Regions from separate parts of the Mesorhizobium captivum genome, predicted to be linked through region 2. Evidence: predicted binding sites of a transcription regulator. Region 2 holds the regulator's gene; each other region holds the start of a gene.
The links. The regulator LexA, encoded in region 2, represses DNA repair genes until DNA is damaged. The targets are predictions, from matches to a motif close to TGTTCNNNNTGTGTTCNG.

Region 1 (10,600 bases), on a different contig from region 2:
CTCGGCCGGCGCGAAATGCGAGGCGAAAGCATAGGGAAGGCCGAGCATTGCGGCGAGCTGCGCGCCGTAGAGGCTGGAGCCCAGGATCCAGACCGGCACTTCCTGGCCTTCGCCCGGCACCGCGCGGATGCGATGCCCTTCCTCGGCCGGCTGGAAATAGCCCATCAGCTCGACGACATCCTGAGGGAAGTTGTCGCTGGCCTCCAGATTGCGGCGGAGCGCCCGCGCCGTCATCATGTCGGTGCCTGGCGCGCGGCCGAGGCCGAGGTCGATGCGGCCCGGAAAAAGCGCGTTGAGCGTGCCGAACTGCTCGGCAATCACCAGCGGCGCGTGGTTGGGCAGCATGATGCCGCCGGCGCCGACCCGGATCGTCTTCGTGCCGCCGGCGACATGGGCGATGACAACGGAAGCCGCGGCGCTGGCGATGCCCGGCATGTTGTGATGCTCGGCGAGCCAGTAGCGCTTGTAGCCCAGCCGCTCGGCATGGCGGGCAAGGTCGAGTGAATTGGCGAGCGACTGCGAGGCGGTGCTGCCTTGGATGATCGGCGACAGGTCGAGAACCGAAAGGGCGGTCATTTGATCAGGTCTCCACGATGTTCTTCTGCCGCAGCCTCGCCTCGAAGGCGGCGCGGTCGGGAATGACGATGGCGAGCTGGCTCTCCAGCACGTCGGCGAGCTCGGTGGCCGACGCGATCTCCCGCTGCTCGCTACGACCGCCAAGATGATGGATCGACAAGCGGTTGTTGCGCAGCGCGTAGCGCCGGTCGGGCAGGGCGCGCGCGGCAACCAATGTGGAAAGAAAATGCGAGCTCGGATGTGTCGACAGGAAATGGCTGCTCACAGAATAATCGACCGCGTAGGCCTGCTGCATGTCGAATCGGTAGAGGGTGCGCCAATCGCCGCTGATGTTGGCGCCACCGATATTGGCGCCACCGATATTAACCTGCAGGCGAAAATGATCGCCGGTCTCGTCGATACGGAACGCCTCGTGCGGTGTCTGCTGCTCGAGATCCGGCTCCAGCAGCAGCGGCGCCGTCAGTGTCAGGCCGCCGAAGCCGACATCGGCGATATGGGTTTTTCCATCGAGCTCGATACGCAGCAGCATGTGGCTGCGCGGCGTGATGGCGTCGTCCGGCTGGCCCCACAGCACGCGGGCGGCGAGCCCGCTGACACTGAAACCCAGCGCTCCAAGCGCATGCATGAAGATCAGATTGTGCTCGAAGCAATAGCCGCCGCGGCCGTGTTTGAAGACCTTGTCCTGCAGCGACACCGGATCGAGCCCGACCGAAACGCCCATCAAGGCATCGATGTTCTCGAACGGGATCGCTTGCGGATGTTGCCGGTGCAGCGCCTTCAGCGTTGCCAGCGAAGCATCCATAGGGCCGCGATAGCCAATGCGCGCGAAATAGGCATCGATATCGAAGGAAGCGTCGGTCATGAGGGGCAGGTCCGGCTTGACCGGTCCGATATAGGCACTCGTCGCCGATGCGGCAAACAAGGGCCGAGTTTGAGGATTGGGCCAGAACGTCATGCGGCGTTGTGGTTGTTCTCGGTCGGCTCGTCTTCGACAACGATGGCCTGCTGGGCCGCTAGGAAATTGCCGACATGGCTGAAGCCCTCGAAATGGTCGCAGAACACTTTGATGACCACCAGCAGCGGCACCGCCATCAGCGCGCCGATAAAGCCCCATAGCCATGACCAGAAGGCGATGGCAATGAAGATTGCCACCGCATTGATCTCCAGTCTTCGGCCGACCATGACCGGCGTCACGAATTGGCCCTCGATAATGTCGCACAGCAGCACAAAGCTGGGTGCCAGCAGCGCGTAGGAGATGCTGTCGAAGCTGATCAGCGCGATCACGGTGACCAGCAGAAGGGTGATCAGCGCGCCGACATAGGGCAGGAAATTGAGCAGTGCCGCCGCCGCGCCCCAGACCAGCGGGTTCGGCATGCCGAGCCCCCACAGGCCCAGCCCGATCACCGTGCCGAGGCCGGCATTGATGAGCGTGACGGTGAGCAGGTAATGCGAGATCTCGCGCTCGACGTCATAGACGACGCGCAGCGCCCGCTTCTTCTGGCTGAGGCTGGTGAAGGACTGGACGATCTTCTCGTAGAACAAGGTGCCTGAGGCAAGCAGGAACAGCGACAGCACGAAGACGATGGTGATGCTGGTGCCTGCCCCTAGGATGTTGCTGGCCGCGGCGGACAGGATGCCGGACGGCGCCACCGCGACCCTTTGCACGCCCGGTTCCTGCGTAGTCTCGGTCAGCGCCCCGAGCTGGCGCGAGACATCCGCCATCATCTCGAGCGGACGCTTGAATGGCGCAAGCCTTTCTGTGAGCTGCTGGCCGATCGAGTAGCTGTTGTTGACAAGGTTGATGACCGGCCCGCTCAGCAGATAACCGGCGCTGACGAAGATAAATATGGAGAGCAACACCAGTAACGTCGCCGAGACCACCTCCGGTATGCCGCGCTTGCGCAGGAAGCGCACGATCGGCGTCAGCGTCAGCGCCAGCAGGAAGGCCAGGATCACCGGCATGAAGAAGGCACGCGCAAAATAGAGCGCGGCAACCGTCATCAGGATGAAAATGCCGATTAGCATAGATCGCATCAGCCGCAATTCGGCGCGCACGCCAGCACGCGGATCGGGGCTTTCGGCAATACTCGCGCCCGACGCGGTCGTTTCGGCTTTCATCGGTTCCCCTCGCAGTCGTCGAGGAAAACGTGCGCGCCGCGCCAAGGTTCCGTTGGAGCAATTCCAGGAAAAGTGGGAACGGTTTTCCGTCCGAATCGCATTAAAACAAAGAGATAGAGGGGGGCTAGCCGGCGGGGATGAACGGATCCTGTCGGACTGGTATCGTCAGGCTACCGGCGCCGGTGTGGGCGCGGCCGTCGCCGTTTCCTTGCGCACGATCGGCGCCACCCTGGTGCCGTAAAGCTCGATCGCCTTCATGATCTTGGCATGCGGCATGGTGCCGATCGCCATCTGCAGCAGGAAGCGGTCGTTGCCGAATATCTTGTGCTGGGCGACGATCTTTTCCGCCACCTGCTCGGGATTGCCGACGAACAAGGCACCGCCGGGACCTCGCGCGTGGTCGAAATGTGCCCGCGAGGTCGGGCCCCAGCCGCGCTCGCGGCCGATGCGGTTCATCACCTCGGCCTGGGGCTCGTAGAAGTCGTCGGCCGCCGCCTCGGTGGTCTCGGCGATGAAGCCGTGCACGTTGAGGCTGGTGGCAAGCGTGGCGAGATCGTTGCCGGCGCGCTTTGCCGCCTCGCGGTAAATATCGAACAGCGGCGCGAAGCGGGCCGGCTCGCCGCCGATGATAGCAAGCGCCAGCGGCAGGCCGAGCACGCCGGCCCGTGCCGCCGATTGCGGCGTGCCGCCAATCGCAATCCAGATCGGCAGCTTTTCCTGGAATGGCCGCGGATAGACGCCGCGGCCGTTGATCGGCGCGCGGAGCTTGCCTTGCCACGTCACCTTCACCTGGTCGCGAATAGCAAGCAGGAGGTCGAGCTTCTCGGCGAAGAGCTCGTCATAGTCCTCAAGGTTGTAGCCGAACAGAGGGAAGGATTCGATGAAGGAGCCGCGCCCGGCCATGATCTCGGCGCGGCCGTTGGACAGAAGGTCGAGCGTCGCGAACTGCTGGAAGACCCGCACCGGATCGTCGGAGGAAAGCACGGTGACCGCGCTGGTGAGCTTGATGCGCTTCGTCCGTTCGGCAGCCGCGGCAAGAGCGACCACCGGCGCCGAGGCCGCATAGTCGGGACGATGATGTTCGCCGAGGCCGAACACGTCGAGACCGACCTGGTCGGCCAGCTCGATCTCCTCGATCAGGTTGCGCAGCCGTTCATGCGGTCCGATGGCGCCGGGGCCGGGTTCCGGGCTGACATCCGCGAAAGTGTAGAGTCCGAGTTCCATGTCGATTGCATCCTGATGCCCTGTTTGGGCGTTGTTTATCGACGCTAGAGGTAGCGATCGGCCCGGCCAGCCGCCAGAGGCGCGATTTGTGAACAGTGCATCGCTCCGTGCGACGTATCCCTGCGGCAACAGCGCAGATTTTCATGGCTGGCATACCGTTTTGGCGCTTGAACTCGTCGCTTTCGCGCGTATGTAAGCGTCGCGAATTGACTGCAGGGAAGTGGATTTGGCTATCTACAGGGAAAAAGACATATTCGAGCGGCGCAATGCCGCGAACGAGGCAAAGAAGGCGCTCCTGGAGCGTTTCAAGGCAAAGCCGGCGGCGGATGATCCCGCGGTGCTGGCGCGTCAGGCGGAGCGCAAGGCGATCCTCGAGGCCCGTGCGATCCGCGAGGCCGAGAAGGCCAGGCTGAAGCAGGAAAAGCTGGCGCGCGAAGCGGCCGAGAAGGCCGAGCGCGAGGCCGCGGCCGAAGCGGCTCGTCGTGCAGCCGAAGAGGCGGCGGCGGCCGAGGCGAAGATCCGCGAAGCCGAGGAGAATGAGCGCATCGCCCGTCTGCTCGCCGACGAGGCAGAGCGCAAGGCCAAGCGCGACGCGCGCTACGCTGCCCGCAAGGCGCGCGTTGGCCGTACGCCGCCGGGTTTCTCCGCCCGCTGACATAGGTTCGTTCGAAGATGCTTCAGGGTCGCCATCGGCGGCCCTGAAGGCGTTTGTCCTGACCACTGGAGCAATTCCAGGAAAAGTGTGTAGCGGTTTTCCGCCCGGAAATGCGCGAAAACGATCTACCTGGCCTGGGTTTGTCACGCGACGAGCTTCAGCCCGACGATGCCGCAGACGATCAGGCCGATGCAGGAGAGCCGGACCGCTGTCGCCGGCTCGCCGAGCAGCCAGATGCCGAGCAAGGCGGTGCCGACGGTGCCGATGCCGGTCCATACCGCATAGGCCGTGCCGACCGGCAATTCCTTCAATGCCAGACCGAGCAGGCCAAGGCTGACGATCATCGAGGCGATTGAGAGCGCGGTCGGCAGCGGTTTCGAGAAACCCTCGGTGTATTTGAGACCGATCGCCCAGCCGATCTCGAACAGGCCGGCGAAGAAAAGAAAAATCCAGGACATCGCAGCCGCTCCGTCATTCCAGCATCGGTCATCCGATGCTCGAGGTGGCGGGTCGTCCCGGCCGGTTTTTCGGGGAAGCGAGGTCGTCCTCGCCGCGTTGATATAGGTAGCCCGGCCCCCCGATCAACAAGGTACCGGCAGCATTCGGCATGCCGCCGGTTCAAATCCGCATCGAGACGGATAGAGCGCGCTGGCGGTCTACTTCTCTTTGATGCGCATCGCCTTGACCGGCGGCGCCTTCGGAGCCGGGGCCGCGGCTGGTTTCTTCGCGTCCTTCTTCGGCTTGCGGGGTTCCTTGCCCGCCTTCATCGCACCTTTAGCCATGATTCGCTCCTCCGATTGTGGGCAGCCCAAGTGAAACAAGAGAAACGCCCGACCGCAAGAGGCCGCTTGCCGCTTCGAAAGCCGGCTTCCCCGATGTCAACCGCTTTCCCTGATTCGGCGGGCATCGAACAGGTTTCGAGCGCCGGCGACCGATGTCCGTCAGTACCCGTGAACCTCGCAACGGCTGGCGCATTGTCTGTAGAGCTTCGGCCGGCGTGTCGTTAAGCTAATGCATGTCGCCCAGAAGTGTGCAGCGGTTCTGGGGCAACGACATGCATCAAAACAAAGACTTAAAGCGCGTCGCCTGAATCCGTTTCAACGCGACGCGCTTTAAGGCACTCTGAAGAGGATCTGGAAGCGGATGGCAGGGCATAGCGGCTCGAAAAGGGTGATCTATGCTGCGCTCGCCGGCAATCTCGCGATCGCGCTCACCAAGTTCGCCGCTGCGCTCTTCACCGGTTCCTCCGCCATGCTGTCGGAAGGCGTGCATTCGCTGGTCGATACCGGCAACGGCGGGCTTCTGCTTCACGGCATGCGCCGTGCAGCGCGCCCGCCCGACCGCACGCATCCGCTCGGGCACGGGCGCGAGCTCTATTTCTGGAGTTTTATCGTCGCCCTTCTGGTCTTCGCGCTGGGCGCCGGGGTTTCCTTCTACGAGGGCGTCATCCACATCATGGCCCCCGTGCCGGTCCTCAACGCCAGGGTCAACTACATCGTGCTCGGCCTGTCTTTCCTGTTCGAAGGCAGCTCCTGGCTGGTGGCGCTGAAGGAGTTTCGGGGACAGAAAGGCCGGGAGGGCTGGTTCGAGGCGGTGCGGCTCAGCAAGGATCCGAGCGTCTACACGGTACTTTTCGAGGACAGCGCGGCACTGCTCGGCCTCACCGTTGCCTTCGCGGGTATCCTCGCATCCGAGCTGCTGGAAATTCCCGAGCTCGATGGCGTCGGCTCCATAGGCATCGCTATCATCCTCGGCGCGACCGCGATCTTCCTGGCGCGCGAGAGCAAGGGCCTGCTTATGGGCGAGCCCGCTTCTGTCGAAGTGGAGCGCAAGGTGCTGGCGATCGCCGAGCAGGATCCCGCAGTGCAGCGGGCGAATGGCATATTGAGCGTCCATATCGGCCCCGAGGAAATCGTAGCGGGCCTCAGCATCGAGTTCGAGGATCATCTCACCGCGCCCGAGATCGAGGCCTGCGTTGAGCGTCTGGAGGCACGACTGAAAAAGGAAATGCCCGAAATCACCAGGCTGTTCGTCAAGCCGCAGGCGACTGGCACATGGGAGCGCAGGCGTAAGGCTATCGCCGAGGTCTCCGAAGAGGATTAGGTTTGAACGAAACCATCTTTTAGGGAGTAAGCCGATGAGAATCGACGGCGGGTGCCATTGCGGCGCCATCACCTATGAGGCGGAGGTCGATCCCGAAAAGACCTCGATCTGCCACTGCACGGATTGCCAGAAACTCACCGGCACGGCTTTTCGCGTCACCGTGCGGGTGCCGGAGGAAGATTATCGCATCACCAAGGGCACGCCCAAGGTCTACATCAAGACCGGGTCGAGCGGCGCCAAGCGGGCGCAGGCCTTTTGCGGCGATTGCGGTTCGCATCTTTATGTCACGTCCGTCGGCGACGGGCCGAAGGTCTATGGCATCCGGACCGGCACGGCGCGCCAGCGCGACCAGCTGGTGCCGAGGACGCAGTACTGGCATCGCTCGGCGCTGCACTGGCTGCCGGAATTCGAAGGCACCAGGATCGTCGAGGAGCAGTAATCAGTCAGGCGGGGCTGCCTCAGACCTTGGCGATTAGCCGAAGCCCGCTGTCCGTTCGTCATCCTCGGGCTTGACCCGAGGATCCATGCCATGACCTTTGCCGTGGAACGCGACGGATCAGAATTCTTCACCGTTGCGGCACTTCGCAGTCGCGGCATGGATTCTAGGGTCTGCGCGCGTCGCTTAGCTCCTTGCTCCGCCCTAGAATGACGAAGAGACAGGCGCTTCGGCTAATCGCCAACGCGTAGGAGCCCTGCTACTCGCCGTCCTCGACGACCCTGAGTCGCAATTGGCCCGTCTTCGAGTCCGCAACGCGCGCGCCAGCCTCCACTTTTGCCGGACTGCGCGGAGGCTCGGCTTCGCCTTCGGCGAACTCCAGCGCCTCGATCTTCTGGCCGCGCTTGGTCACTTTCGACGTCGAGACGAGGATGTCGTCGATATCCTTGGTCGCCTGGCCGAAATGCGTCTGCAGCCGGCGCACCCGCTCGTCGACGCGCTGAACGTCCTCCATCAGGCGGATGACCTCGCCCTGGATCAGATGCGCCTGCTCGCGCATGCGCGCGTCCTTCAAGATCGCCTGGATAACCTGGATCGACAGCATCAAAAGCGAGGGCGAGACGATGACGACGCGGGCGCGGTGCGCCTTCTGCACCACTGCCTCGAAATTCTCGTGGATCTCGGCGAACACCGATTCCGACGGCACGAACATGAAGGCGGTGTCCTGCGTCTCGCCCTGGATCAGGTATTTTTCGGCGATATCGCGGATATGCACCTCGATGTCGCGGCGGAACGCCTGCGCCGCCGCCTTCTGCAGGTCGGCGCCTTCGGCGGCGCGAATGGCGTTCCAGGCTTCGAGCGGGAATTTGGCGTCGATGGCAAGCATCGGCGCGCCGTTCGGCATCCGCACCAGGCAATCCGGCCGGCTGCCGTTGGAGAGGCCGGCCTGGAATTCGTAGGCGCCGTGCGGCAGGCCGTCGGCGATGATCGCCTCCATGCGCGACTGGCCGAAGGCGCCGCGCGTCTGCTTGTTGGAGAGGATCGCCTGCAGCTGCACCACCTGTCCGGCTAAAGACTGGATATTGCCTTGCGCGGTGTCGATCACCGCCAGCCGCTCCTGAAGCTTGGCCAGGCTCTCATGCGTCGACTTGGTCTGCTCGGCCATCGTCTGGCCGAGGCGGCCGGTCATGGCGTCGAGCCGCTGTCCCAGCGACTGGGTGAGCTCGGCCTGCCGCGCCCCGAACACTTCGGCGATCGCGCCCATCCGTCCCTGCATCTCGGCCTGCGCCTGCAGGATGTCGGCCATGCGCGCCTCGGTGTCACGCGCATGGTCGGCGGCCTCTGTCGCCGCCACCGCGCGTGCCCCTGCGGCGCGCCACAACGCGACGACGAGCGCCATGAACAGCGCAAGCAGCAGCGCTGCGCCGAAACCGAGCGCCTGGCCGAGCGTGATCGTGGTAGCGCCGAGTCGTGCAACTGGCTCGGAAAGGATGGAGGTCATGTCGTTCATGCCCGCAGCATAACCGATTCGGCCCACTGGCACAGATCAAAACGTGAACAGGGCAAAGTCGTCCCGGTTGACGCTTTTCCAACGACGTCTTAGGTGAGACGCCATGTCGATCAAGCCGCTCATCATCCTTCCCGATCCGATCCTGCGCCAGGTTTCCAAACCGGTCGAGCGCGTCGACGGCGATTTGCGCAAGCTCGCCGACGACATGCTGGAGACCATGTATGACGCGCCGGGCATCGGGCTGGCGGCGATCCAGGTCGGCGAGCCGAGGCGCTTGCTGGTCATCGACCTTGCCAAGGAAGACGAGCCGCCTGCCCCGCACGTCTTCATCAACCCGGAGATCCTCGAAAGCTCGGACCAGCGCTCGGTCTATGAGGAAGGCTGCCTGTCGATCCCCGACTACTATGCCGAGGTCGAGCGTCCGGCCGCGGTGCGGGTCAAATATCTCGACCGCGACGGCAAGCTGCAGGAGATGCAGGCCGAAGGCCTGATGGCGACCTGCCTGCAGCACGAGATCGACCATCTCAACGGCGTGTTGTTCATCGACCACATCTCGAAGCTGAAGCGCGACATGGTGGTGAGGAAATTCAAGAAGCTCGCCAAGGACAAGGCGCCGGGCAAGATGGTGGGCTAGGGGTCATGCCCCTGCGCGTCATCTTCATGGGCACGCCGGATTTTTCCGTGCCGACCTTGCGCGCGATCGCCGAGGCCGGCCATGACATCGCCGCCGTCTACACGCAGCCGCCGCGCGCCGCCGGCCGGCGCGGGCTGGAATTGACGCCGTCGCCGGTGCAGCGCGAGGCGGAACGGCTGGGTTTTGAGGTGCGCACGCCGACATCGCTCAAGGGCGAAGCCGAGCAGCAGGCCTTCGCCGCCTTGCGGGCTGACGTCGCCGTGGTCGTCGCCTATGGGCTGCTTCTCCCAAAACGCGTCCTGGAGGCGACCAGACTCGGCTGCCTCAACGGCCACGCCTCGCTTCTGCCGCGCTGGCGGGGCGCCGCTCCCATCCAGCGCGCCATCATGGCCGGCGATGCCGAGACCGGCATGATGGTGATGCGCATGGAAGAAGGTTTGGACACCGGTCCGGTGGCATTGGTTGAAAAATGCGCCATCGCACCCGATATGACCGCCGGTGAATTGCACGACCGCCTGATGGCTATCGGCGCTTCGCTGATGGTGGAAGCGCTGACGCGGCTGGGGATAAATTGTCTGACATTTACCCAACAGGCGACGGAAGGGGTGACCTACGCCCGAAAGATCGATAAATCGGAGACACGCGTAGACTGGACGCGGCCTGCCGGCGAAGTCCACAATCACATTCGCGGCCTCTCGCCCTTTCCAGGCGCGTGGTGCGAGGTCGAAATTGGCGGCCGCGTGGAGCGGCTGAAACTGCTTCGCTCGACGCCCTCAGATGGCGTCGGCGAGTCGGGAGGAATTCTCGATGACCGGCTGACGGTCGCCTGCGGGTCAGGCGCGGTGCGGCTGGTCGAAGTTCAACGGGCGGGCGGAAGGCCCGCCGCCGCGCAGGAGTTTTTGCGCGGGGCCAAGATCGAAAAAGGAACGAAACTAACATGAGCATGATGTCGATACGCGCGGCGACGCCGCGGGATCGCGAGGCGATCCGCCTCGTCGAAGAGCATGCCTTTGGCCAGCAGGCGGAGGCCGGCCTGGTCGACGCGCTGGTGACCGGCGGCGACGCCGTCGTCGAGCTGGTCGCGGAAGAAGACGGACAGGTCGTCGGCCACATCCTGTTTTCCAGGCTTTTCGTGCAGAACGGCGGCAAGCGCTTCGCGGCGCTGGCGCTGGCGCCGCTGGCGGTCGAGCCGTCCTTCCACGGCACCGGCATCGGCGGCGCGCTGATCCGCGAGGCGCATGTCCGCCTCAAGGAAGCCGGCGAGACGCTGGCCGTGGTGCTGGGCGACCCGGCCTATTATGGCCGCTTCGGCTACGCCCATGCCCGCGCCGAAAAGTTCGAGAG
Region 2 (10,600 bases):
CTACCGCGCCGACAAAGTGAGGGCGCCGCCGGCAAAGCGTTCGTTCCTGCGGTTCCTGTCGCGAAAGCTGGCGGTCGGAGCGGGTGGCGCCGCCATGACCTCGATCATCGCCGGAAGTGCTACGGCGCTGTTTGCCATCTGGCATTTCCAGCGCGTCTCGCCGCTCAGCCTATTGGCAAATCTGGCGATCATGCCGATCGTCACGGTCGTGATGTTCCTTGCCGTCGCCAGCGCGGTGATGATGCCGTTCGGCTTCGATGGGCCTTTCCTCTATTTGATGGGCAAAGGCCTGACGGCGATGATCGCGATCTCGGCCTGGATTTCGCAATGGTCGCCGGTCGATGCCGTGGGGCTGATCTCGATCCAGTCGGTGCTGCTGGCAACAATCGCGCTCGTCATTGCCACCATGGCCACAACCTGGCTCAGGCTGGCCGCAATTCCTTTCGCAGTTGCGGCCTTGCTGACCATTCCGCAGGTGCGCACGCCGGACCTGCTGATCTCCGAGGACGCGAATCTGGTGGCCATGCCGATCGGCGGCGGCGAACTCGCCATCAACCGTGCCCGCTCCAACGAATTCACCACCGACAACTGGAAACGCGCGCTGAAGGCCGAGGCGATCGTGCCGCCGGAGACGTTCGCCAAAGACGCGCTCGACATAGCCGATCCCGTCGACCTGCCGCCAGGTTCGCCGTTCTATTGCACCGGTGACCTCTGCATCGGCCGGCATCCTTCCGGTGCGATCGTCGCGTTGGCGGAAAACCGCGAGAGTGCACGACCGGCCTGCGGCTTCGCTGATCTCGTCGTCATCAACGACGCCACGGCCTACAATCCTTGCCGCGATCCACGGGTTCTCGTCGTCACCAAGCGGCAGCTGGCACGCGATGGCAGTGCCGCCGTCTTCTTTGATCCGCAATCGGCAACGGCGCGGCCGGCTATTCAGTATGCCGTGCAAAAGCCTTACCGCCCCTGGCGCGAGCAACGACGGTATTCGCGCGAGGCTAGAGGGCTGGCGCCCCACAAGAAGCCCGAAAAGTCAGAGTCCAAGCCGCCCCAGCCAGTCAGTAGCGGCGAATGAGCCCGACGAGCTTGCCCTGAACCTTGACGCGATCGGGGCCGAAGATGCGGGTCTCATAGGCCGGGTTGGCGGCTTCGAGCGCGATCGAGGCGCCCTTGCGGCGGAAGCGCTTCAGCGTCGCTTCCTCGTCGTCGACCAGCGCGACCACGATCTCGCCCGGGCTCGCGGTGTTGGCGTTGCGGATGATGACCGTGTCGCCGTCGAAGATGCCGGCCTCGATCATCGAGTCGCCCTTGACCTCCAGCGCGTAATGCTCGCCGCCCGCGATCATGTCCGGCGGCACCGTGATCGAATGCGTCTGATGCTGGATGGCGTCGATCGGCACGCCGGCGGCGATGCGGCCCATCACCGGAATGGACACGGCCGAAACGGCATCGTCGTCATTGCTGGGCGTTGGCGCGCGCGAGGGCGCCGCTGGCTTGATCTGCCGGCCGAGATTGCCTTGGCCGCCCTGGATGACGCTTGGCGAAAACTTCCTGGCCGCATTGAGGCCGGGCGCGATCGAATCGGGCAGGCGCAGCACTTCCAGTGCGCGCGCCCTGTTCGGCAGCCGGCGAATGAAGCCGCGCTCTTCCAACGCCGTGATCAGCCGATGGATGCCCGACTTCGAGGCAAGGTCGAGCGCTTCCTTCATCTCATCGAAAGACGGCGGAATGCCGCTCTCCTTGAGCCGTTCGTGGATGAACATCAGAAGTTCATGTTGTTTGCGCGTCAGCATGGCTGCCCCCAACGGGTCCTGAAACCAGAATCAGAAAAACAAACCCAGAACAAACACTATCTGTTCCAGTTGTGTTCCGCAACCGTTTAAAGTTTAGTGAATGTGTTGACGTTTTGTTCAGCGTAACATCAGAACGCTGCATTCGGCGCCGGCCTCGGCCGTCGGGGCGAAGGGCTGGCGCACGATGAGGCCGTTGGCGTCGGCCAGCATCTTGAGCATCGAGGAATCCTGGACGCTGAACGGCGTCGCGACCAGCTGCCCCGCCTCCTCGCGCACGACGGCCCGCACATAGTCCTGCCTGAGATCGTTGGCGTGCATTGCGGCAGCCAGCCGCGCAGTGCGGATGTCCTGCCGATAGCTGCGGCCGCCGAGACGCGCCAGAAGCGGCTTCAGGAACAATTGCGAGCAGACAAGGCTTGCCACCGGATTGCCGGGCAGGCCGATGCAGCGGATGTTGCCAAGCCGGCCAAACATCAACGGTTTGCCGGGGCGCATGGCGATCTTCCAGAAATCGAGCTGCATGCCTTGGCCAGTCAGCACGTCGTGGATCAGGTCATGATCGCCGACCGACGCGCCACCGAGGGTGACGATGACATCGGCGCCGGCCTCGACGGCCTTTCCGACCAGAGCCGCGATCGCGTCATGGCGGTCGGCGGCGATGCCGAGATCGAGAGCGCGCGCGCCAACCGCCTGCGCGGCCGCAACGACGCCATAGGCATTGGACGAGATGATCTGGTCGGGGCCGAGTTCACTGCCCGGCGGCAGCAGTTCGTCGCCGGTGGCGATGATGGCAACCAGCGGTCGGCGCACTACGGTGAGGCTTGGATGGTTGGCCGACGCCGCCAATGAAAGCGCTGCCGGATCGAGCAGGCGGCCTTTTTCCAAGAGAACGTCGCCTTGCAAGAAGTCGAGACCGGCTCGCCGGATGTTGCGTCCTGCGGACGTCGGCTCGGTCACCTCGATCTGGCCGCCGCCGAGGTCGCGGACATTCTCCTGGATGACGATCGTGTCGGCGCCTTCGGGCACAGGCGCGCCGGTGAAAATGCGCACCGACTCGCCCTTGCCGACAGTGCCGGCAAAGCCACGCCCGGCGGGCGCCATGCCGATCACGGAGAGCCGCGCCGGCACCGAGCCCACATCCGCAAAGCGTGCGGCATAGCCGTCCATGGCCGAAGCATTGAAGGGCGGCTGGGTGCGCAGCGCCACCACCGGTTCGGTCAGAACCCTATCCGCCGCGTCAGCCAACGGTACGCTTTCGCCCGGCAGCGCAGTCGCGCCGTCCAGCAGGCGCTCGAGCGCCTCGGCGACCGGAACCAGCGCCATCTTAGGAACCCGCCTTGTAGTCGCCCGACTTGCCGCCGGTCTTCTCGACCAGCCTGATGCCGGAAATCACCATAGCGCGGTCGGCCGCCTTGGCCATGTCGTAGATGGTGAGGCACGCGACCGACGCCGCGGTCAGCGCCTCCATCTCCACGCCCGTCTTGCCGGTGACACGGGCAAGCGCGGTCACCTTCAGGCCGGGCAGCGCGCGGTCGGGCTCGATATCGACCGCAACCTTGGTCAGAAGCAACGGGTGGCAGAGCGGAACGAGTTCATGCGTCTTCTTGGCCGCCATGATGCCGGCGATGCGCGCGGTGCCCAGCACGTCGCCCTTCTTGGCGTCGCCGGCCAGGATCATCTCCAGCGTTTGCGGCTGCATGGTGACAAAACCTTCGGCGATTGCCGTACGCGTCGTCTCGGCCTTGTCGCCGACATCGACCATGTTGGCTTCGCCCTTGGTGCCAAGATGGGTGAGGACAGGCATCCTCAAACGGCCTCGGCCGGCGCCTTGCCGGTCAGCAGAAGCTGCGTTGCCGCGGCGACGTCGGCCTGCCGCATCAGGCTTTCGCCGACCAGGAAGGTGCCGATGCTGCTCTTCTCCAGCCGGCGGCAGTCCTGATGGGTGAAGATGCCGCTCTCGCTGACCAGCAGCCGGTCAGCCGGCACCATGGCGGCAAGGCGCTCGGAAACGTCGAGGCTGGTCTCGAATGTCCGCAGATCGCGGTTGTTGATGCCGATCAGCCGCGACGAGAGGCGAAGCGCGCGCTCCATCTCCTTCTCGTCATGCACCTCCACCAGCGCGTCCATGTTGAGCTCGAAGGCTGTGGCCTCGAGCTCGGCGGCCAGAGTGTCGTCGACGCTTGCCATGATGATGAGGATCGCGTCCGCGCCCCAGGCCCGTGCCTCGTGGACCTGGTATGGGTCGAAGAGGAAATCCTTGCGCAAAGCGGGCAGGCGAACAGCGGCGCGCGCGGCGGTGAGGAATGCGGGCGCGCCCTGGAAGGACGGAGCGTCGGTCAACACCGAAAGGCAGGCAGCACCGCCTTGCTGGTAGGCCCTGGCAAGCGCCGGCGGATCGAAGTCGGCGCGGATCAACCCCTTGGAAGGGCTTGCCTTCTTGATCTCGGCGATCAGCGCGAAGCCGCCGGCCTTCCGCTTGGCCTCGAGTGCCGCGAGGAAGCCGCGCGGCGGTTCTGCATCCTTCGCCTTCGCCTTGATATCGGCAAGCGGCACGCTGAGCTTCGCCGCGGCGATTTCTTCGCGCTTATAGGCTTCGATCTTGCGCAGGATATCGGACAAAGTTCTAACCGTTCGAAATCTCGATGAGCTTGTCGAGCACTGCGAGCGCGCGACCGCTGTCGATGGCCTGTGCGGCCGCTTCAATGCCGTCGGCGAGCGTCGTCGCCTTGCCAGCCACCACCAGCCCGGCGCCGGCATTCATCAGCACGGTGTCGCGATAGGCGCCAGCAGCGCCGCCCAGCATATCGCGTAATGCCGTGGCGTTATAGGCCGCATCGCCGCCGCGCAGCTCTTCCTTGCTGTGCCGCTTCAGTCCCACCGCTTCCGGAGTGAGCGTGAAGTTGCGGATTTCTCCGCCGGCGAGCTCGGCAACTTGAGTCTCGCCGGTGGTGGTGATCTCGTCGTAGCCGTCGCCATGCACGACCCAGGCGTGATCGGCGCCAAGCGCCTTCAGCGTCTCGGCCACCGGCATGATCCATTCCGGCAGGAAGACGCCGACCATCTGGCGGCTGACGCCGGCCGGGTTGGACAGCGGTCCGAGCAGGTTGAAGATGGTGCGCGTGCCGAGCTCGCCCCGGATCGGGCCGACATGCTTCATCGCAGGGTGATGCGCCGGCGCGAACATGAAACCGACGCCCGCCTCGTGGATGCAGCGGCCGATCGTCTCCGGCGAGATGTCGATCTTGACACCGAGCGCCGTCAGCACATCGGCCGAACCGGTCAGCGAGGAGAGGCCGCGATTGCCGTGCTTGGCGACCGGAACGCCGACCGCCGCAATGACGAAGGCCGAGGCGGTCGAGATGTTGACCGAGTGCGAGTTGTCGCCGCCGGTGCCGACGATGTCGATAGCGCCGAGCGGGGCTTCGACGCGCAGCATCTTGGCGCGCATGGTGGCGACCGCGCCCGAAATCTCGCTCACCGCCTCGCCGCGCACGCGCAGCGCCATCAGGAAGCCGCCGATCTGGCCCGGCGTCGCGTCGCCCGACATGATGATGTCGAAAGCCTCACGCGCTTCCTCGAAGGAGAGCGCGCTGCCGGTGGCGACCTTGGCTATGTGTGTCTTGAGAGCGCTCATCGGGTCTGTGCCTGGGAAACGGCGGACGGATCGATGCGAACGTCGTATTGCGACTGCAGTTGCGCCACCAGCTGGTCGAGCAGGTCGTCGGACATGCCGGCGCTGAAGGATTTCTGCGCATCGTCGGGAACCGAGCTGCCATCGGCGCCTGCCGGCTCGAAGACTTCGGCGACCTTGAACAGGATCTGGCCATCGCCGGTGGGCGAGGGGATCACGCCCGTGCCGCCTTCGCCGACGCCGAACATGGCCGCGGCACCTTCCTTGCCGAAGTCGGCATCGTCGGCTTCCCGCTTCAAGCCGCGCTTGGTCTGTTTCTCGAGCTTCAGCTCGCCCGCGATCACGTCGAGCGTCGTGCCGGCCTTCAGGCGCTTTTCCAGCTCCTCAGCCTTCGCGTCGAGCCGCTTGTCGGTCTCGGCGGCCGTCCAGTCGGCCGCCACCTTCTGGCGAACCTCGTCCAGCGTGCGGTCGCGCGCCGGCGTGATCGACTGGACTTCATAGAAGACGAAGCCGTTGTCGGCGGTGGTCAGGCCTTCGTTTTCCTGGTTCGGCTCGGCCTCGAAGACCGCCTTGATGAGATCGGCCGATTGCGGCAGGTCGTTGACGATCGTGCCGTCCGGCCGCTGGCCGGTGCGCTCGATGGCGTCGATGGCGACGACCTTGAGCTTCAGCTTTTCGGCGGCCTGAGCAAGCGAGGCGCCCGAAGCGCGGGTGTCCTCGTAGCTGTCGTGTACGTCGAGCAGGATGCGGCTAGCCTCGCCGAGCGCCAGGTCCTTGCGGATCTGATCCGATACTTCCGAAAGCGGCTTCACCACTTGCGGCTTGATCTCGGTGACGCGCAGCAGCACCGGGCCGAAGGCGCCCTGGACCACCGGGCTGACCTCGTTGGCATTGAGCGAGAAGGCCGCGTCGGCCACCGCCTTGTCGGCGATCTTGTCCTTGGCCAGCGTGCCGAGCAGCGTATCTGCCTGGGTCTTGCCTTCGGCGGTGACGATCTTGTCGAAGGTGGCGCCGGTTTTCAGGGAATCATATGCCGCCTTGGCCGCATCCGGCGTCTTGAACACCAGCTGTTCGATGGTGCGCATTTCGGGCGTGGTGTAGCGCGCTTTGTTCTTGTTGTAGTCGTCGGCGACTTGGCTGTCGGTCACCGCCGTCGGGTCCATGATGTCCTGCGGCTCCAACCGGATATAGGAGAATTTGCGGTATTCCGGCGCAGCGTAGTTCTTCTTGTTGGCTTCGAAATAGGTTTTCAGCGCGCTGTCGGACGGCGCCTCTATCGGCTGCACCAATGTCTTCGGCAGGACGAGATAGTCGATCGTGCGATCCTCGCCGCGATAGAGCGCGACCGCCTTCAGGAAGGTCTGCGGCGCTTTGAGACCGTCGGAAATCGCCTCGACGATCTGCTGGCGCACCGCCACTTGCGAGCGGTTCCTGAGATAGTCCTCCGGCCGCATGCCAACCTGGCGAAGCAGATATTCGAAGGTCCTGCGGTCGAACTGGCCGCTCGGGCCTTTGAAAGCCGGATCCTCGCGCGTCAGCTCGGCCAGCCGGTCCTTGGAAAGGCCAAGCCCGAGCTTGCGGGCTTGCTCGTCGAGCACAGCACCCGAAACGAGCTGCGCCAGAACCTGGTTGTCGAGGCCGAGCAGCTTGGCCTGCTCTTGGGTGATGCGCTGGCCGTATTGCTGCGAGAGCATGTTGATCTGGCGGTCGTAGGCGAGCCGGTATTCGTTGATCGAAACCGTCGTGCCGCCGGCCGTGATCACCGAATGATGACCGCCCAACGTCCCCGACAGGCGCCCCGAAATACCCCAGACAGCAAAGCTCACCACCAGCAAGGACAGCAACGCCTTCGCGACCCAGGTGCCTGCCGCGCTTCTCAATAAACCAAGCATACTTACTTCCGATTTTTGCGAATTTTCGCATGCGCCGAGTCTGAAACAAGCGCAATAGCGCCCTTCCTGCCCACTGTCGATTGCTTTGTGGCCTGATTTTGGTAGTGAGGGCGCTGCCTTATGTCGCCTGGAGAACCCGACCCCATGACCCCTGGAATCCGTCCGCTCGTCGCCGGCAACTGGAAAATGAACGGCACCAGCGCCTCGCTCAACGAGTTGAGGATGATCGGCAACGGCTTCATGAGCGGCCTCGATGCGGAGACGGAAGCGCTGGTCTGCGTGCCGGCGACCTTGCTTCACCAGGCTGCCGAGATCCTGTCGCGCACGCCCGTCCGCGCCGGCGGCGAGGATTGCCACCCCAAGGAAAGCGGCGCCTATACCGGCTGCATTTCGGCCGAGATGCTGAAGGATGCCGGAGCCAGCCACGTCATCGTCGGCCATTCCGAACGCCGCGAACAGGGAGGGGAGGACGACGCTATTGTCCATGCCAAGGCGTCGGCCGCCTGGCGGGCAGGGCTGGTGGCCATCATCTGCATCGGCGAAACGCGCGCCGAACGCGAGGCGGGCGCGACGCTCGACATCCTGTCGCGCCAGCTCGACGGTTCCGTGCCGCCGAGCGCCACCGCCGCCAACACCATCATTGCCTATGAGCCGGTCTGGGCCATCGGCACCGGCCTGACGCCGACCGCAGCCGACGTCGCCGAGGCGCATGCGCATATCCGCGGCAAGCTCACGGCGCTGCTCGGTGAAGCCGCGGCCAGGATGCGCATTCTCTATGGCGGTTCGGTCAAGCCTTCCAATGCGGTGGAGCTGCTTGGCGTCGAGAATGTCGATGGCGCGCTGGTCGGCGGCGCAAGCCTGAAGGCGGCCGACTTCCTCGCCATCGCGGAAGCCTATATGAATATCTCATAGCCGCTGGCGCAGCCGGAGCGGCAGGGACGCGGCCAAATCGTTGCAATGGCCGCATTGCTTCCCATATTCCCGGCCACGGGCTTGGAAATGCCGCCAAAGCATTGTAAGGAGCCGCCTCCAAATCACCGGTCGTATGCGCGGCCGCGCAAGGCCTCGCCAGGATAAATTATGGAAACCGTACTGATCGTCATCCACCTTATGGTCGTGCTTGCCCTTGTCGGCGTGGTGCTGCTGCAGCGCTCCGAAGGCGGTGGTCTCGGCATTGGCGGCGGTTCCGGTTTCATGACCGCGCGGGGCGCCGCCAATGCGCTGACCCGCGCGACGGCGATCCTCGCCGCGGCGTTCTTCGTAACCTCGCTTGCGCTCTCCATCCTCGCCCGCTACGGCGAGAAGCCGATCGACATCCTCGACCGGCCGGCGGCAACGGACAACGCGGGTAAGGGCGTGCTAAACCAGCTTCCGGGCGCCAATGGCCCGGTGGGCACCTCGCAGCCTGCAGCGCCGGCCGGCGGTACCGCGCCCGCGGCTCCGTCGGGCGGCACGACGACCACCACCCCGCTGTCGAACGGCGGCACCACGACAGCTCCGGCCACTGCTCCCACCACGCCGGCGCCGGCGAATCCGACCGCGCCGCCGGCTGCGAACGGCGTCACCTTGCCGGTCACCCCGCAGGTTCCGAACCAGTAGCCGGACAAGCATTCGCCGCCGCGATCTGTTGTTGTTTGAACACAGTCGCGGCAAATGCCGCTTGATCACGAAGATTCAACCGGGCGTAGCGCGTAGCTCAGCTTGAGCCGCCCGCGGCTAATCGATTATAGATTGCGCGCGGCACTTTTCGGCGTCCTTGGGGGGCGCCGGGCGACGCCGTGGGCAACAAGCATTGAACGATCGGATCTTCGCCATGCAGCTTCGCAGCTTCATCCTTTTGGGATTCTGTGCCGTCCTCGGCATGGGTTCCGCGGCCATCGCCTCGCCGGCAAACCTGGCCGCCACGCCGTCGGTAGAGAAGACCGACGCAATTCCCGTCGCAGCCAAGAGCGACGCATCGCAGCTGAGGCTTCTCAAGAAGAAGAAAAACCCAACCTCGGACGACCTCGCACAGATCAGCAAGCTCGAGGCCAAGATCGCGGCCGACAAGGAAGCCGCCAAGGCCAAGGCGCTCGAAGCCCGCAAGATGGCGATGCGCGAGGCGGCCAAGGCCAAGGCTGACGCGGCCCGCCAGGAATGGCTTGCCAAGAAGGGTACGGAAGCCGAAGTGGCTGACGCCAAGCCGGCGAAGAAGACCGTCAAGATCATCGCGCCGCTCGAGCCTCTCGCCCCGATCGCGCCGATCCAGACCGACGAGCCGATCTCGGCCGAGGCGATGAACATCGCAGCCGCGGGCAACAACGGTGAACTGCGCAGCGAGCAGCCCGGCCAGAAGCAGACGAGCAGCGGCGGGCTGTTCGCCGGCCTGTTCGGCGGCCAGTCGGTATCCTCGATCAGCTACCTCCCCGAGACCCGCGCGCTCGATTCGGCGCTCGCCAGGAAGGATGCCAAGAGGCCGTTCAAGGTGAAGCCGGAGTTTGTGCCGCAGGACGTTACGTTCACCGGCTATGAGCCGGGCACGATCGTCATCGACACCAGCGCGCGCCGCCTCTACCTCGTCGAATCGTTTTCCACCGCACGCCGCTATGCCATAGCGGTCGGCCGCGAAGGCCTGCAGTTCAAGGGCACCGTGGCGGTCGGCGACAAGCAGGAGTGGCCGCGCTGGATCCCGACGCTCGATATGCAGAAGCGCGAGCCGAAGCACTATGGCCAATACAAGGACGGCATGCCCGGCGGCGGCGAGAATCCGCTCGGCGCGCGCGCCATCTATCTCTATGACGGCAAGAAGGACACGCATCTGCGCATCCACGGCACCATTGCGCCGCAGTCGATCGGAACCAGCGCCTCCAACGGCTGCTTCCGCATGATCAACGAGCACGTCATGGATCTTTACAGCCGCGTCAAGATCGGCACCAAGGTTGTTATTATCTGACGACAAGGTCGTTACCTATATAACGACCCAGTCGTCATCATCTGACGCGTTCGAACAACTGCCGAAAGGGCCGGCACCGCCGGCCCTTTCGTTTTGACATAAGCAAATCGCCTGTCACGGGCACCGGCGCCATCTTGGGAAAAAGCCTTCGCGGCGGTTTTTTCTCTGGCGGAATCAATCAGGCCGCGTTAAGCGATGACTCCCATGGCGCGATATGTATTCATCACAGGCGGCGTGGTTTCCTCACTCGGAAAAGGCATCGCCGCAGCAGCTCTTGGGGCTCTTCTGCAGGCGCGAGGCTATCGCGCGCGGATCAAAAAGCTCGATCCCTACCTCAACGTCGACCCTGGAA
Region 3 (10,600 bases), on a different contig from region 2:
GAGGTGCTGCAGCAGATGCAGAAGGGCTATGTCCAGGCGCTTGTCGACCAGCAGCCCTACATGCAGGGCTTCATGCCGGTGATGGAGGTCTATCTCAACAAGAAGCTCGGTCTTGCTCCATCGGATATCGACACGGGGCAGGGCATCGTGCGGCAGAAGGACGCCGATGCGATCATGGCGCTGTCCGCGCAAGGGATGCGGTGAGGTTCAGAGCAATTCCAGGAAAAGTGCGTAGCGGTTTTCCCTCCGGAATTGCGTAGAACAAGAACTTCGAAGTTCGCATCGGCGGCGTTCAGCGCCGCCGATGCGCCTGAATCTCGAACCGCCGGAGCCTTTCGTTGAAGCGCCTGTTCAAGACCTATCTCGAGAAGCCGGAACTGGCCGGATTGATCCTTTTGGTGCTGCTCGTCGTCCTGTTCCAGGTCCGCTCGCACGGCGTGTTCCTGAACCAGGACAATCTGCGCGGCATCCTCGGCATCCTGCCGGAGGCCGGCCTCGTCGCCATCGGCGTCACCATCCTGATGATCAGCGGCGAGTTCGACCTCTCGGTCGGCTCGGTGTTCGCCCTGATGCCGATGACCATGGCGGTGCTGATGGTGCATGGCTGGCCGTTCCCGCTGGCGCTGCTCGCCGGGCTGTTGGTCTCGGCGGCCATCGGCTTCATCAACGGCTACGTCACCATTCGCTTCGCGATCCCTAGCTTCATCACCACGCTCGGCATGCTGTTCATGGCGCGCTCGCTCACCGTGGTCGTCTCCGGCGGCTTCCCGCCGCTGCTGCCCGCCGACCTGCCGACTTGGCTGTTCACTTCCTTCGTCGGGCCGGGCAACATGTTTCGCATGTCATTCGTGTGGTTCGCGGCGGTCGCGGTGCTGACCTCGCTGATGCTGTCGCGCACCAATTTCGGCAACTGGATCAAGGCCACGGGCGGCTTCCTGCCGGCGGCCGCCTCGATGGGCATCCCGACCGCCAGGGTCAAGATCGTCTGCTTCATGCTCTGTTCGGTGCTGTCCGGTTTCGCCGGCATGCTGCAGGTGCTGCGGCTGGGCTCGCCGCTGCCCTCGATCGGCGAGGGGATGGAACTGCAGGCGGTTGCCTCCGCCGTCATCGGCGGCGCCTCGCTCACCGGCGGCATCGGCACCGTCATGGGCGGTATCATCGGCACCACGCTCATCCGCGTCATCGACAACGGCCTTGTGCTCAGCCATGTCGACGCCAACTGGTTCAAGTTCGCCATCGGCTTCCTGACCATCTTCGCCGTCGTCGCCAATGCCTGGATGCGCAAGCGCGCCAAGGCGATCAAGATGGAGGGCTGAAGCGGTGAGCGACGCGATCATCTCGGTGCGCAATCTCCACAAATGGTATTCGGGCGTCCATGCGCTTAAAGGGATCACGCTCGACTTCCGGCGTGGCGAGGCGCTCGGCCTGGTGGGCGACAACGGCGCCGGCAAGTCGACCCTCATCAACATCCTGTCCGGTGTCCACCGCGCCGACCGGGGCGAAATCCAGGTCGAGGGCAGGCCGGTCAGCATCGCCACGCCGCGCGACGCGATGGCTCTCGGCATCGAGACCATCTACCAGTACAACTCGATGGTCCCCACCATGTCGATCGCCAGGAACCTGTTCATCGGCCGCGAGCCGACCCGGTTCTCGGTCCTCGGCGTCGGCATCCTCGACCAGAAGAAGATGGCCGAGGAGAGCATCCGGGCGATCGCCAATGTCGACCTGCATCTGCGCTCCCCCGATGCGCTCGTCGGCGAGCTCTCCGGCGGCCAGCGGCAGGGTGTCGCGATCGCGCGCGCCATGCATTTCAAGTCGAAGGTGATGATCCTCGACGAGCCGACCAACCATCTCTCGGTCAAGGAGACCAACAAGGTGATCGGCTTCGTGCGCGGCCTGAAGGAGCAGGGCATCACCACCGTCTTCATCAGCCACAACATGCACCACGTCTTCGACTGCTGCGACCGTATCGTTGCGATGGCGCGCGGCGAAATTGTGCTGGACAAGCGCATCGAGGAGACCTCGATTGATGAAGTCCACGGCGTCCTGTGAGGGGGGGCCCGTGAGGAGTAGGCGGCAATGAAAGCGCTCGCTGGTCGTAAAGTGCTGCTGACGGGCGGCCTCGGCTCGCTCGGCCGGGCCCAGGCGGTGACGCTGGCGCGGGCTGGCGCGCGCGTGCTGGTGCTCGATCGCCCGGACATCGGGGACGCCGCGGAGGCGGTGGCGGCACTTGCCCGGCAGGCCAAGGGCGATATCGCCTTCGTCGGCTGCGATCTCAACCTTTTGGCCGAGGCGGAAGCGGCGGTCGCGGTGCTTGCGGCGAAGGAAGGCGGCATCGACATATTGATCAACAACGCGGCGCTGATCATCAACCGGCCTTTCGAGGAATTCTCGCTGGCTGAATACGAGGACCAGATCCGCGTCAACTCCTCGGCCGCCTTCGCGTTGGCGCGGGCCTGCGCCCCAGGCATGAAGACGAGGGGCTACGGCAAGATCGTCAACTTCTGCTCGATCACGCTCAACGGCCGCTGGGACGGCTACGTGCCCTATGTCGCGTCGAAGGGCGCCATGCTTGGCCTCACCAAATCGCTGGCGCGCGAGCTCGGGCCGCACGGCATCCGCGTCAACGCCGTGTCGCCCGGCGCGGTGGTCTCGGAGGCCGAGGAGCGCGTCTTCGGCGACCGGTTGAGAGAGTACAACGACTGGATCATTGAGAACCAAAGCCTGAAGAAGCGCATCGAGCCGGAAAACGTTGCCGATCTCGTGCTGTTCCTGGTCTCGCCCGCCTCCGACATGATCAGCGGCCAGAACATCGCCATCGACGGCGGCTGGTGAGGGCATGGCTGGCGTGGTTGAGCTGAACGATGGGCAATCGAAGCTGGTTTTGTCGCCGGAGCAAGGCGCGGCGATCGCCCGCTATGACGCGTTGGTGATCGGCAGCGCTCCGGTCGCGCTGCTGAAGCCGGGGGACGGCACCGGCGCGTCCGGCTGCCAGCTCCTGGTGCCGTGGTCGAACCGTATCTCCGGCGGCGGCTTCACCTTTGATGGCCAGTTCCATGCCGTCGCGCCGAATGTGCCGGGCGAGGCCTTTCCGATCCATGGCGACGGTTTCCAGAAGCCGTGGCGGCTTGCCCGCCATACCGACACCGAGGCGGAGCTGGTGCTCGAAGACGGCGCGATCGGCCCTTACCGCTATGCTGCGTCGGTCACCTATGCGCTGCGCGACGGCGCGCTGGAGGCGCACCTCACGGTCGAGAACCGCGCCGGCATGCGGCTGCCTTACGGCCTCGGTTTCCACCCGTGGTTCCCGCGCGGCGATACCACTCTGCTGAAGGCGGGGGCCAAGCGCGTCTGGCTGGAAGACGAGCGCCATTTGCCCGTCGGCGTCGTACCGGTGAGCGAGCGTCCGGGTTGGGATTTCGAGCGCCCCATCCCGCTGCCGCTGGAGTGGGTGAACAACGCCTTCGACGGCTGGAACGGCCGCGCCTCAATCACGCAGATCGAGGACGGGATCGCGATCACGCTGAGCGCCTCGCCGGAGCTTGGCGTCTACATCCTCTATTCGCCGTCACCCGATGCCGGCTTCTTCTGCTTCGAGCCGGTATCGCACCCGGTCGATGCGCATCACGGCGAAGGGCTGACGCCGCTCGAAGATGGGGAAACGATGAGCGCGACGATGCGGCTGGATTGGGCGGTGATGGACACAGATTGAAGACGCGAATCCTGCAACGCTGGCGATTGGCGAAAGCCGAAGGCGACGTCCAATCTCCCCCCTTGTGGGGGAGATGTCCGGCAGGACAGAGGGGGGCGCCGTAGAGTAGAAGCGTTGGCGACCCAACCTCAGCATCCTAACTCCGACCATGCCGCATACGCCTCCACCACCGAGACACCGCGCCAACGCGAAATCGATGCGCAAGGTCATGACTGATGCGGAGTTGAAGTTGTGGAACGAACTCCGTGCGCATCGGCTGATGGGCCTGGGGTTTCGCAGACAGTATCCAATCGCAGGCTACATTGTCGACTTCGCCTGCCCGGAGAAGAAGCTGATCGTGGAGGTAGACGGGTCACAGCATGGCGAAGCGAGCCGTGCAGATGCCGACGAAACCAGAACCAATCGACTGCAACAGGACGGCTGGACCGTCCTGCGCGTCTGGAACGACGAGGTCATCCGCGACATCGACAATGTCTGTCAGCACATTGTTATTACGGCGGGATTGGCTGGTCCGATCTGAGACGCTGGCGGGACAGCGCCCCCCTCTGTCCTGCCGGACATCTCCCCCACTTGGGGGGAGATTGGACGTCGCGTCGGCTTTCGCCAATCTCCAACGTCGCAAGAGCAGACGCCAGCGGTGAAGCTGCCCCTCACAACTCCTTCTCGGCGAGCTCCCTGAATTCATCGGGCACCGAACGCGCGGCTTCCAGCGCCACCGTGCCGTAGCCCACCGCCTCCTTGCCGAAGCGTTGGCGGATCTTGTCGACGGCGCGGTCGGCGCCGAAGCGGGCGAGACCTTTGCGGCTGCCGGGCTTCAACTTCTCATCCGCCAAGCCGAGCGGCAGTTCGAGCTGCAGTTCGGCATGCTCTTCCAGATGCGAGACCGAGATCGCCAGCAGCGATATCTCCTTCTCTCGGGCGTTGGCGGCGAGCACGCCGCGCACCAGCTCCTCGGCGATTTCGGCGAGCATCGTGGTGGCCGAAATCGGCTGCTCCAGCGTCATCGAGCGGGTGACCGCGCGCATGTCGGCAAAGCGCACCCGCACCGTCACCGTGCGGCCGGGCCGGTTCTTGGCGCGCAGGCGGCTGGCGACACGGTCGGCCAGATGCAAGAGCGTCGGCACGAAGACGCGTGGCAGCGCGGGCTTGCGGCCGAGCGCCGATTGCGCGCCGGCGGAAATCGCGCGGCGATGCGTCTGGAGTTTTCGCGGGTCGCGGTTCCAGGCAAGCGCCGCGAGCTTCTGGCCGGCGGCGTGGCCGATCAGCCGTTCCAGCGCGCCGCTATGCGTACGCGCAAGTTGCCCGATGGTCTCGATGCCGATTTCGGCGAGCCTGGCCTTGGTCGCCGGGCCGACGCCCCACATCAGCGACACCGGCAAATCGTGCAGGAAGGCGAGCTCGGTGCCGGGTTCGACCACCACCAGCCCGTCGGGCTTGGCCACCTGCGAGGCGATCTTGGCGAGATGCTTCGTCCGCGCCACGCCGATCGAGATCGGCAGCCCGAGCTCGCTCTTCACGCGGCGGCGGATGGTCTTGGCGATCTCCTCCGGCGGCCCGAACAGATGCGTGCAGCCGGCGACGTCGGCGAAGGCCTCGTCGATCGAGATGCGCTCGACCAGCGGCGTGAAATCGTCGAGCACCTTGATCGCGGCGTCGCCGAGGCGCTGGTATTCGCTGAAACGTCCGCCGACAAAGATCAGCTGCGGGCAGAGTTCGCGCGCCTTGCGGCCGGGCATGCCGCCGCGCACGCCGAAAACCTTGGCCTCATAGGAGGCGGCAAGCACGACGCCGCCTCCGACCGCGATCGGCTTGCCGCGCAGCGAAGGATCGAGCAACTGCTCGACGGACGCATAGAAAGCGTCGAGATCGGCATGAAGGATGGTGGCGGCGTTCGTGGCGGGCATCGCGCGCTCCCGTCTCCATCCCGTCCGCTTTTTGGCATTGCAGCATTAGCAGCGGCTGTTGTAAGCGGTGTTCGTCGGAACATAAAGAGAACAAAAGCAGTTTCTTGTCAAGCTGCCGCACTGCACAAGAGAACGTTTACAGCCGGTTGCAACCGAGGCGATTGGAAAGGTTGCGCGCGACGACGGAAGCTGCCGATCTCCCCTTTGGGGATTTGGCTGTTGCAACGCTTCGGCGCCAGCCGCAACCCTACGCCGGCTTGGCGTATTGCTCTGCGCTGAGCACCTCGATGCATTGGAACGGCTGATTGCCTACCACCCAGGCGTCATGGCCGGGCGGGATCGTATAAGACGTGCCCTCGGTGAAGGTTTTCTCGGTCCCGTCGTTCATGCGCACAGTGATCGTCCCGGACACGACATAGCCGACATGCGAGACCTGGCAGCTGTCGGTCTTGACCACCGGCTTCACGCATTCGGACCATTTCCAGCCCGGCTCCATGTTGAGCCGCCCGAGCGTGTAGCCCGGCAGCCGCACGATTTCGACACGTGTCTTGGCGGGCGAGCGGACTTCATCGGGGTTGTTGTGCGACTTGGATTCGAGCTTGGTGACATTCATTGCAGCTTCGGCCATGGCATCCTCCCATATTCCATGAGTCCAAGCGGAGCCTGACGCCGCGATCGCCGGCGACCGCTGCCGGATTCATACGCCTTTCAATGAGTGATTGCTAATGTAATTGCAAGGCGCGGCGGGAAATCGATTTTGCCGCGCAGCGGCTATTGCACGCACGTCCTGCCGGTGATTTGCTGCTCGGAGCGTCGGCACGACGATGGTTGAGGGGGCCATCTGTTCTCGCCCCAAAAGGGAGAATTCGATGAATCCTCGGCAACCGGTCTGGACGATCCCGTCGCCGCCGTCGCAATTCCCAACCAGATCGGTCTCGAGCTTTGCCAAGTGTGCGCCGCACGCTGGCCAGGCCGGGACGTGACCGGGCGGGGAGGACCATCGGACGGAGGCAATCAAACTAAGAAAACAGGGAGGAAACCGATGCTTCATCAGGCTCCGAAAACGCAAACCCATCCGCGGGTCCTCGGCACCCGTCGTGGCCCGCCGGCGCTCCGCCAGTGTTGTGACAGCTACATCTGTCCGGTCTGCGACCAGGTTGTCGAACTGACGGATTTCCGCCAGGTCGTCTGGCATCAAAGGCCCGGCCATGAGCCGATGGAAATGGACGACTAAAAAAGGCCCGCGTCTACCGGAGGGGAATGCGCGGGCCAGAGCTGGAGTAGCCATTCGATCAACGCGCTCCTCGTCAACTGGTTGCGCCTGGCCGAAGCGGTTGGCCGCCGCTAGCGGGCAGGGCCGGGAAGCGAATGTCCGGGCGCCGGGCTACGGTCCGTAGCGCCTGTGCGACTGAAGTCTCACCTTGCACTGCAGAGGCCCGAGTGGCCGGATTTTTGGAAACAAGTACGCCGGCAATTCATTGCCTGACAGGTCGTCGAACAAAGTCCCTTCATCGGCGGCTCAGACTGGAGTGCCCGCCATTTCCTGCGATGTGGCGGGCAGCTTCCAGCAATTCCAGGAAAAGTGCGCAGCGGTTTTCCGTCCGGAATTGCGATGAACAAAGAGAGCAATTCCAGGAAAAGTGCGCAGCGGTTTTCCGTTCGGAATTGCGACCGGCAAGAGAGCAATCGGCGAACTGCTCCATGGAGACGCCCATGCAACCCGGCGAGTTTATCGCGAACCTATTCGCCGCCCTTTTGCTGGCAGCCGTGATCGCCGGCATCTTCCTCGTCTTCGGCAGGCCGCTCTGGCCGGCACGGCAGGCGCAGATGGTCATTCTGCTTCCGGTCGATCCGGCCGCGACCGGATCCGTGCGCAAGGTCTGCTTCGAGCCTTGCCTGCCGCCGCGCTTCGATCTCAAGCTCGCACCCCAGAGGCCGCTGTCGAGGCCGTCGTCTAATTCGTAAGCGGAACCTGTCCGCACACCGCGCCGTTGACTCCCGCGAAGGGATGCTGTGGGCGGAGGCCGCCATGGATAGCTTCGAACTCATCGATCTTCTTTGCGTCGTCGATGCCTGCGCGAGTGATCGCGCGGCCGGGCGCTTCATCTCAATGTCGAAAGCCGTCGAGGAACTGCGCGTCCTGACCGGCGACTTCGTCTCGTCGGACGAGGCGGCGGCGAATGCCTTGAGCCAAGTGGCGTTGGAGCGCGGCTGCGCGGTGTTGTTCGACGAGCAGGCGGGCGCTGATATCGTGGGCGAGTTGTGATCTCCCCCATCGAGGGGGAGATTGGCGCTACTTCACCAGGGTGATCATCCTGCCGGCATACATCTCGCGGTTGCCGAGCTCGGCCGTGCAGTCCGACTTCACGGACGAGGTTCCCGTCATAGCGACGGTTTTGCCGACCAGCCGCAGGCAACTGCCCTGCGCATTCATGTCCGAGTTGCCGGCATAGGTGATGGGCGCGTCGGGGGCATAGATAAAGCCGCTCACCACCGAGCCGGATCCGCCGTTCAGCGTCAGCGCTTGTGTGTTGCCGTGGGCCTGAAAGATGGAGATGCCGGCATAAGGACCGCTGGTCATAGGCGAGAGGTCCACTGTCTCGTTGGCGTTGATGATGAGCTGCGAGCCTTCCATCATGAAGATGGTCACACCGTGACCGGTCAGGCTGCCGTTGCCGCCAGGCTTTATGGTGACGTTGCGCAGGATATAGATGCCCGGATTGAGCGTGATCTTTCCCGACCACGTCTTGTCGCAATAGGTACCCGGCGAGAGCGTGATCGTCTTGCCGTTGGGCATCGGCTGGCAGAGCCCGTAAGGAGGAGGCGTGACGTTGGCCAGCGGATCGAAGGACGCGTACTGGTTTTCCAGCGGCGCGCCGCAGGAAAGGGTGGCGTTGGGCGGCGTCATACCCGACGTGGCACCGACCGTCGAGACGCATCCGGCGCTGACGATCGCCGAGCCGCCCCGGCTGACGGCGTCGGCTGCGTCCGAGTTGGCGGCGATCACGCAGCCGTTCATCGCGACATTGGTCGAGCCTTGCAGACTGACAGCGGAACTCACATGCGGATCTAGCGCCAGCACACATGCCTGCGCCCCGGGCTTGACCTCGATGGAGGCGGAGCGGATCGCTTCCCAAGCGGGCGCGCCGCTGACGAAGGCCGGTCGGCTGATGCTCGACGACAGAGAAATATAGTAGGCGCTCGGATCGCCGCTGGCGGTCGCCTGGAAGGCGTCAACGCTGCCCGAATATTCATCGGCGTCGGCCGCGCTCATATTGGCCGCGAAGAAAGTCTTGCCGATCTGCCGCACGTCGCCGGCCGACATCTCCGGCTGGTACTTCGTGCCCACCGCAAGCCCGGCCGCGTCCAGCGAGTTCTGCAATTGCGCGGCGTCGTTGCTGGTGCCCACTAGGTCGACGGCGCCGGCCACAACGAGCATCAGCGGCACCATGGCGATCGCAGTCGCCAGCGCAAAATTGCCGCGTTTCGAAGCCCAGAACCGTCCAATCATCGGAGCCGCCCTCGCCGGATATGGAAGAGCGATACGCCATCCTGTCTCTACGAGGGATTTCCGAAAAAGATAAAATGCAGAAAATGCTAAAATAGCAGCTTTTTCTAATAGTTACACCTTAGTCTGATGTCAGCTGGGACCTAAGTCCGATGTCCTACGACGTAAGGGGGAAAATACGCCCTCAGGGGTCCAAAAGCCGCAAGTCGAGGAAAAAAATTAGGCATTCGTTTATCGGCGAGTGCTGACGTGATGGCTGGGATAGCTTGGGCGCGCTTGGCCATGACCTCACTCGGTCTGATCTTCAAATATTTCGTCTCCTCTCGCCTGCGAAGGGGCGAGGGCGGCAATGTTGCAACCATCTTCGCGCTTGCTTTGCCGGTCGTGGTCGGCGGGGCGGGGCTCGGGGTCGAGACGTCCTATTGGTACTATTCGAGCCTGAAGCTGCAGGCGACGGCGGACGCCGCCGCCTACGCGGGCGCGCTGGAAAAGGTCGCGGGATCCGATACGGCGGCGATCACGGCGGCCGCCACACAGTCGGCGACCGACAACGGGCTCGGCAACGGCACCATTGTCGTCCACACGCCGCCCACCTCGGGGCCGAACACGGCCAAGAAGGCGGTCGAGGTTATCCTCAACCAGAATCTCGACCGGATGTTCACCGCCATCTTTACCCAGAGCAAAGTATCGGAAAAGGCGAGGGCGGTGGCGCTGATCACCGATGCCTCCAAGGCCTGCATGCGGGCGCTCGATCCGGCGGCCCCGCAGTCGGTGCTGTTTTCCGGCAACACCAACGTCAACCTGGTCGGCTGCTCGATCATGGCGAATTCGACTGCCAGCGATGCCATCAAGACGCAAGGGTCGGCCGGGCTCTCGGTCGACTGCCTGATCTCGGTCGGCGGCATTGTGCTGAACAATCCCGTGACCACGGTCTGCAAGACCCCTATCACCCAGGCATTGCCCGCTTCTGACCCGTTCTCCGATCTGGCGACGCCGGCGGCCACCAACCCGTGCAAGAATGTCAACGGCAGCAAGACGTCGCAAACACTCCAGGCTGGGACCTATTGCAGCGGGATGGACCTCAAGGGCAATGTCGCCCTTTCTTCGGGCACTTATGTCGTGCAAGGCAGTTTCAAGATCAACGCCGGCGCGGTGGTGACCTGCGCTGCACCCTGCACCGGCGTAACCATCTTCATGTCCGGCAGCAACACCGTCAGCATGAACGGCAACGCCACGGTCACGCTCAGCGCGCCGACCTCGGGCACCTATTCCGGCGTGCTGTTCTATGGCGACAGGACCGGGAACGCGGCGCAGAGCACCTTCAACGGCACCGCGGACTCGTTGCTGACTGGCGCCATCTATTTCCCCAGGCAGCAGGTCAACTATCTAGGCAACTTCTCCGGGACGGGCGGCTGCACGCAGGTGGTTGCCGACACCATCCAATGGTCGGGGAGCACCACCATCAAGCAGGACTGC

Region 1: a site for LexA is predicted at 8,655-8,672, ahead of RFM40_RS05985 (DNA recombination protein RmuC). Genes of this name have one in related genera too.
Region 3: a site for LexA is predicted at 5,692-5,709, ahead of dinB (DNA polymerase IV). Genes of this name have one in related genera too.

Annotation. Positions count from the first base shown of each region.
Region 1 is NZ_JAVIJB010000004.1:155,499-166,098, reverse strand. Features, by position in the region: gene RFM40_RS06030 (LLM class flavin-dependent oxidoreductase) at 1-576, opposite strand, end outside; gene RFM40_RS06025 (arylamine N-acetyltransferase family protein) at 581-1,438, opposite strand; gene RFM40_RS06020 (AI-2E family transporter) at 1,528-2,694, opposite strand; gene RFM40_RS06015 (LLM class flavin-dependent oxidoreductase) at 2,860-3,918, opposite strand; gene RFM40_RS06010 (DUF6481 family protein) at 4,145-4,573, shown strand; gene sugE (quaternary ammonium compound efflux SMR transporter SugE) at 4,717-5,031, opposite strand; gene RFM40_RS06000 (hypothetical protein) at 5,230-5,355, opposite strand; gene RFM40_RS05995 (cation diffusion facilitator family transporter) at 5,717-6,676, shown strand; gene RFM40_RS05990 (GFA family protein) at 6,711-7,115, shown strand; gene RFM40_RS05985 (DNA recombination protein RmuC) at 7,372-8,622, opposite strand; gene def (peptide deformylase) at 8,726-9,256, shown strand; gene fmt (methionyl-tRNA formyltransferase) at 9,262-10,197, shown strand; gene RFM40_RS05970 (GNAT family N-acetyltransferase) at 10,194-10,600, shown strand, end outside.
Region 2 is NZ_JAVIJB010000002.1:184,868-195,467, reverse strand. Features, by position in the region: gene RFM40_RS02990 (ComEC/Rec2 family competence protein) at 1-1,075, shown strand, start outside; gene lexA (transcriptional repressor LexA) at 1,059-1,793, opposite strand; gene RFM40_RS02980 (molybdopterin molybdotransferase MoeA) at 1,911-3,116, opposite strand; gene moaC (cyclic pyranopterin monophosphate synthase MoaC) at 3,118-3,597, opposite strand; gene trpC (indole-3-glycerol phosphate synthase TrpC) at 3,600-4,412, opposite strand; gene trpD (anthranilate phosphoribosyltransferase) at 4,417-5,427, opposite strand; gene RFM40_RS02960 (peptidyl-prolyl cis-trans isomerase) at 5,424-7,316, opposite strand; gene tpiA (triose-phosphate isomerase) at 7,461-8,228, shown strand; gene secG (preprotein translocase subunit SecG) at 8,397-8,915, shown strand; gene RFM40_RS02945 (L,D-transpeptidase) at 9,130-10,248, shown strand; gene pyrG (CTP synthase) at 10,444-10,600, shown strand, end outside.
Region 3 is NZ_JAVIJB010000005.1:166,874-177,473, forward strand. Features, by position in the region: gene RFM40_RS07195 (sugar ABC transporter substrate-binding protein) at 1-204, shown strand, start outside; gene RFM40_RS07200 (ABC transporter permease) at 339-1,316, shown strand; gene RFM40_RS07205 (ATP-binding cassette domain-containing protein) at 1,321-2,052, shown strand; gene RFM40_RS07210 (SDR family oxidoreductase) at 2,080-2,835, shown strand; gene RFM40_RS07215 (aldose 1-epimerase) at 2,840-3,712, shown strand; gene RFM40_RS07220 (endonuclease domain-containing protein) at 3,909-4,232, shown strand; gene dinB (DNA polymerase IV) at 4,363-5,616, opposite strand; gene RFM40_RS07230 (cupin domain-containing protein) at 5,864-6,244, opposite strand; gene RFM40_RS07235 (hypothetical protein) at 6,659-6,850, shown strand; gene RFM40_RS07240 (polymerase) at 7,330-7,581, shown strand; gene RFM40_RS07245 (hypothetical protein) at 7,646-7,882, shown strand; gene RFM40_RS07250 (TadE/TadG family type IV pilus assembly protein) at 7,910-9,127, opposite strand; gene RFM40_RS07255 (pilus assembly protein TadG-related protein) at 9,407-10,600, shown strand, end outside.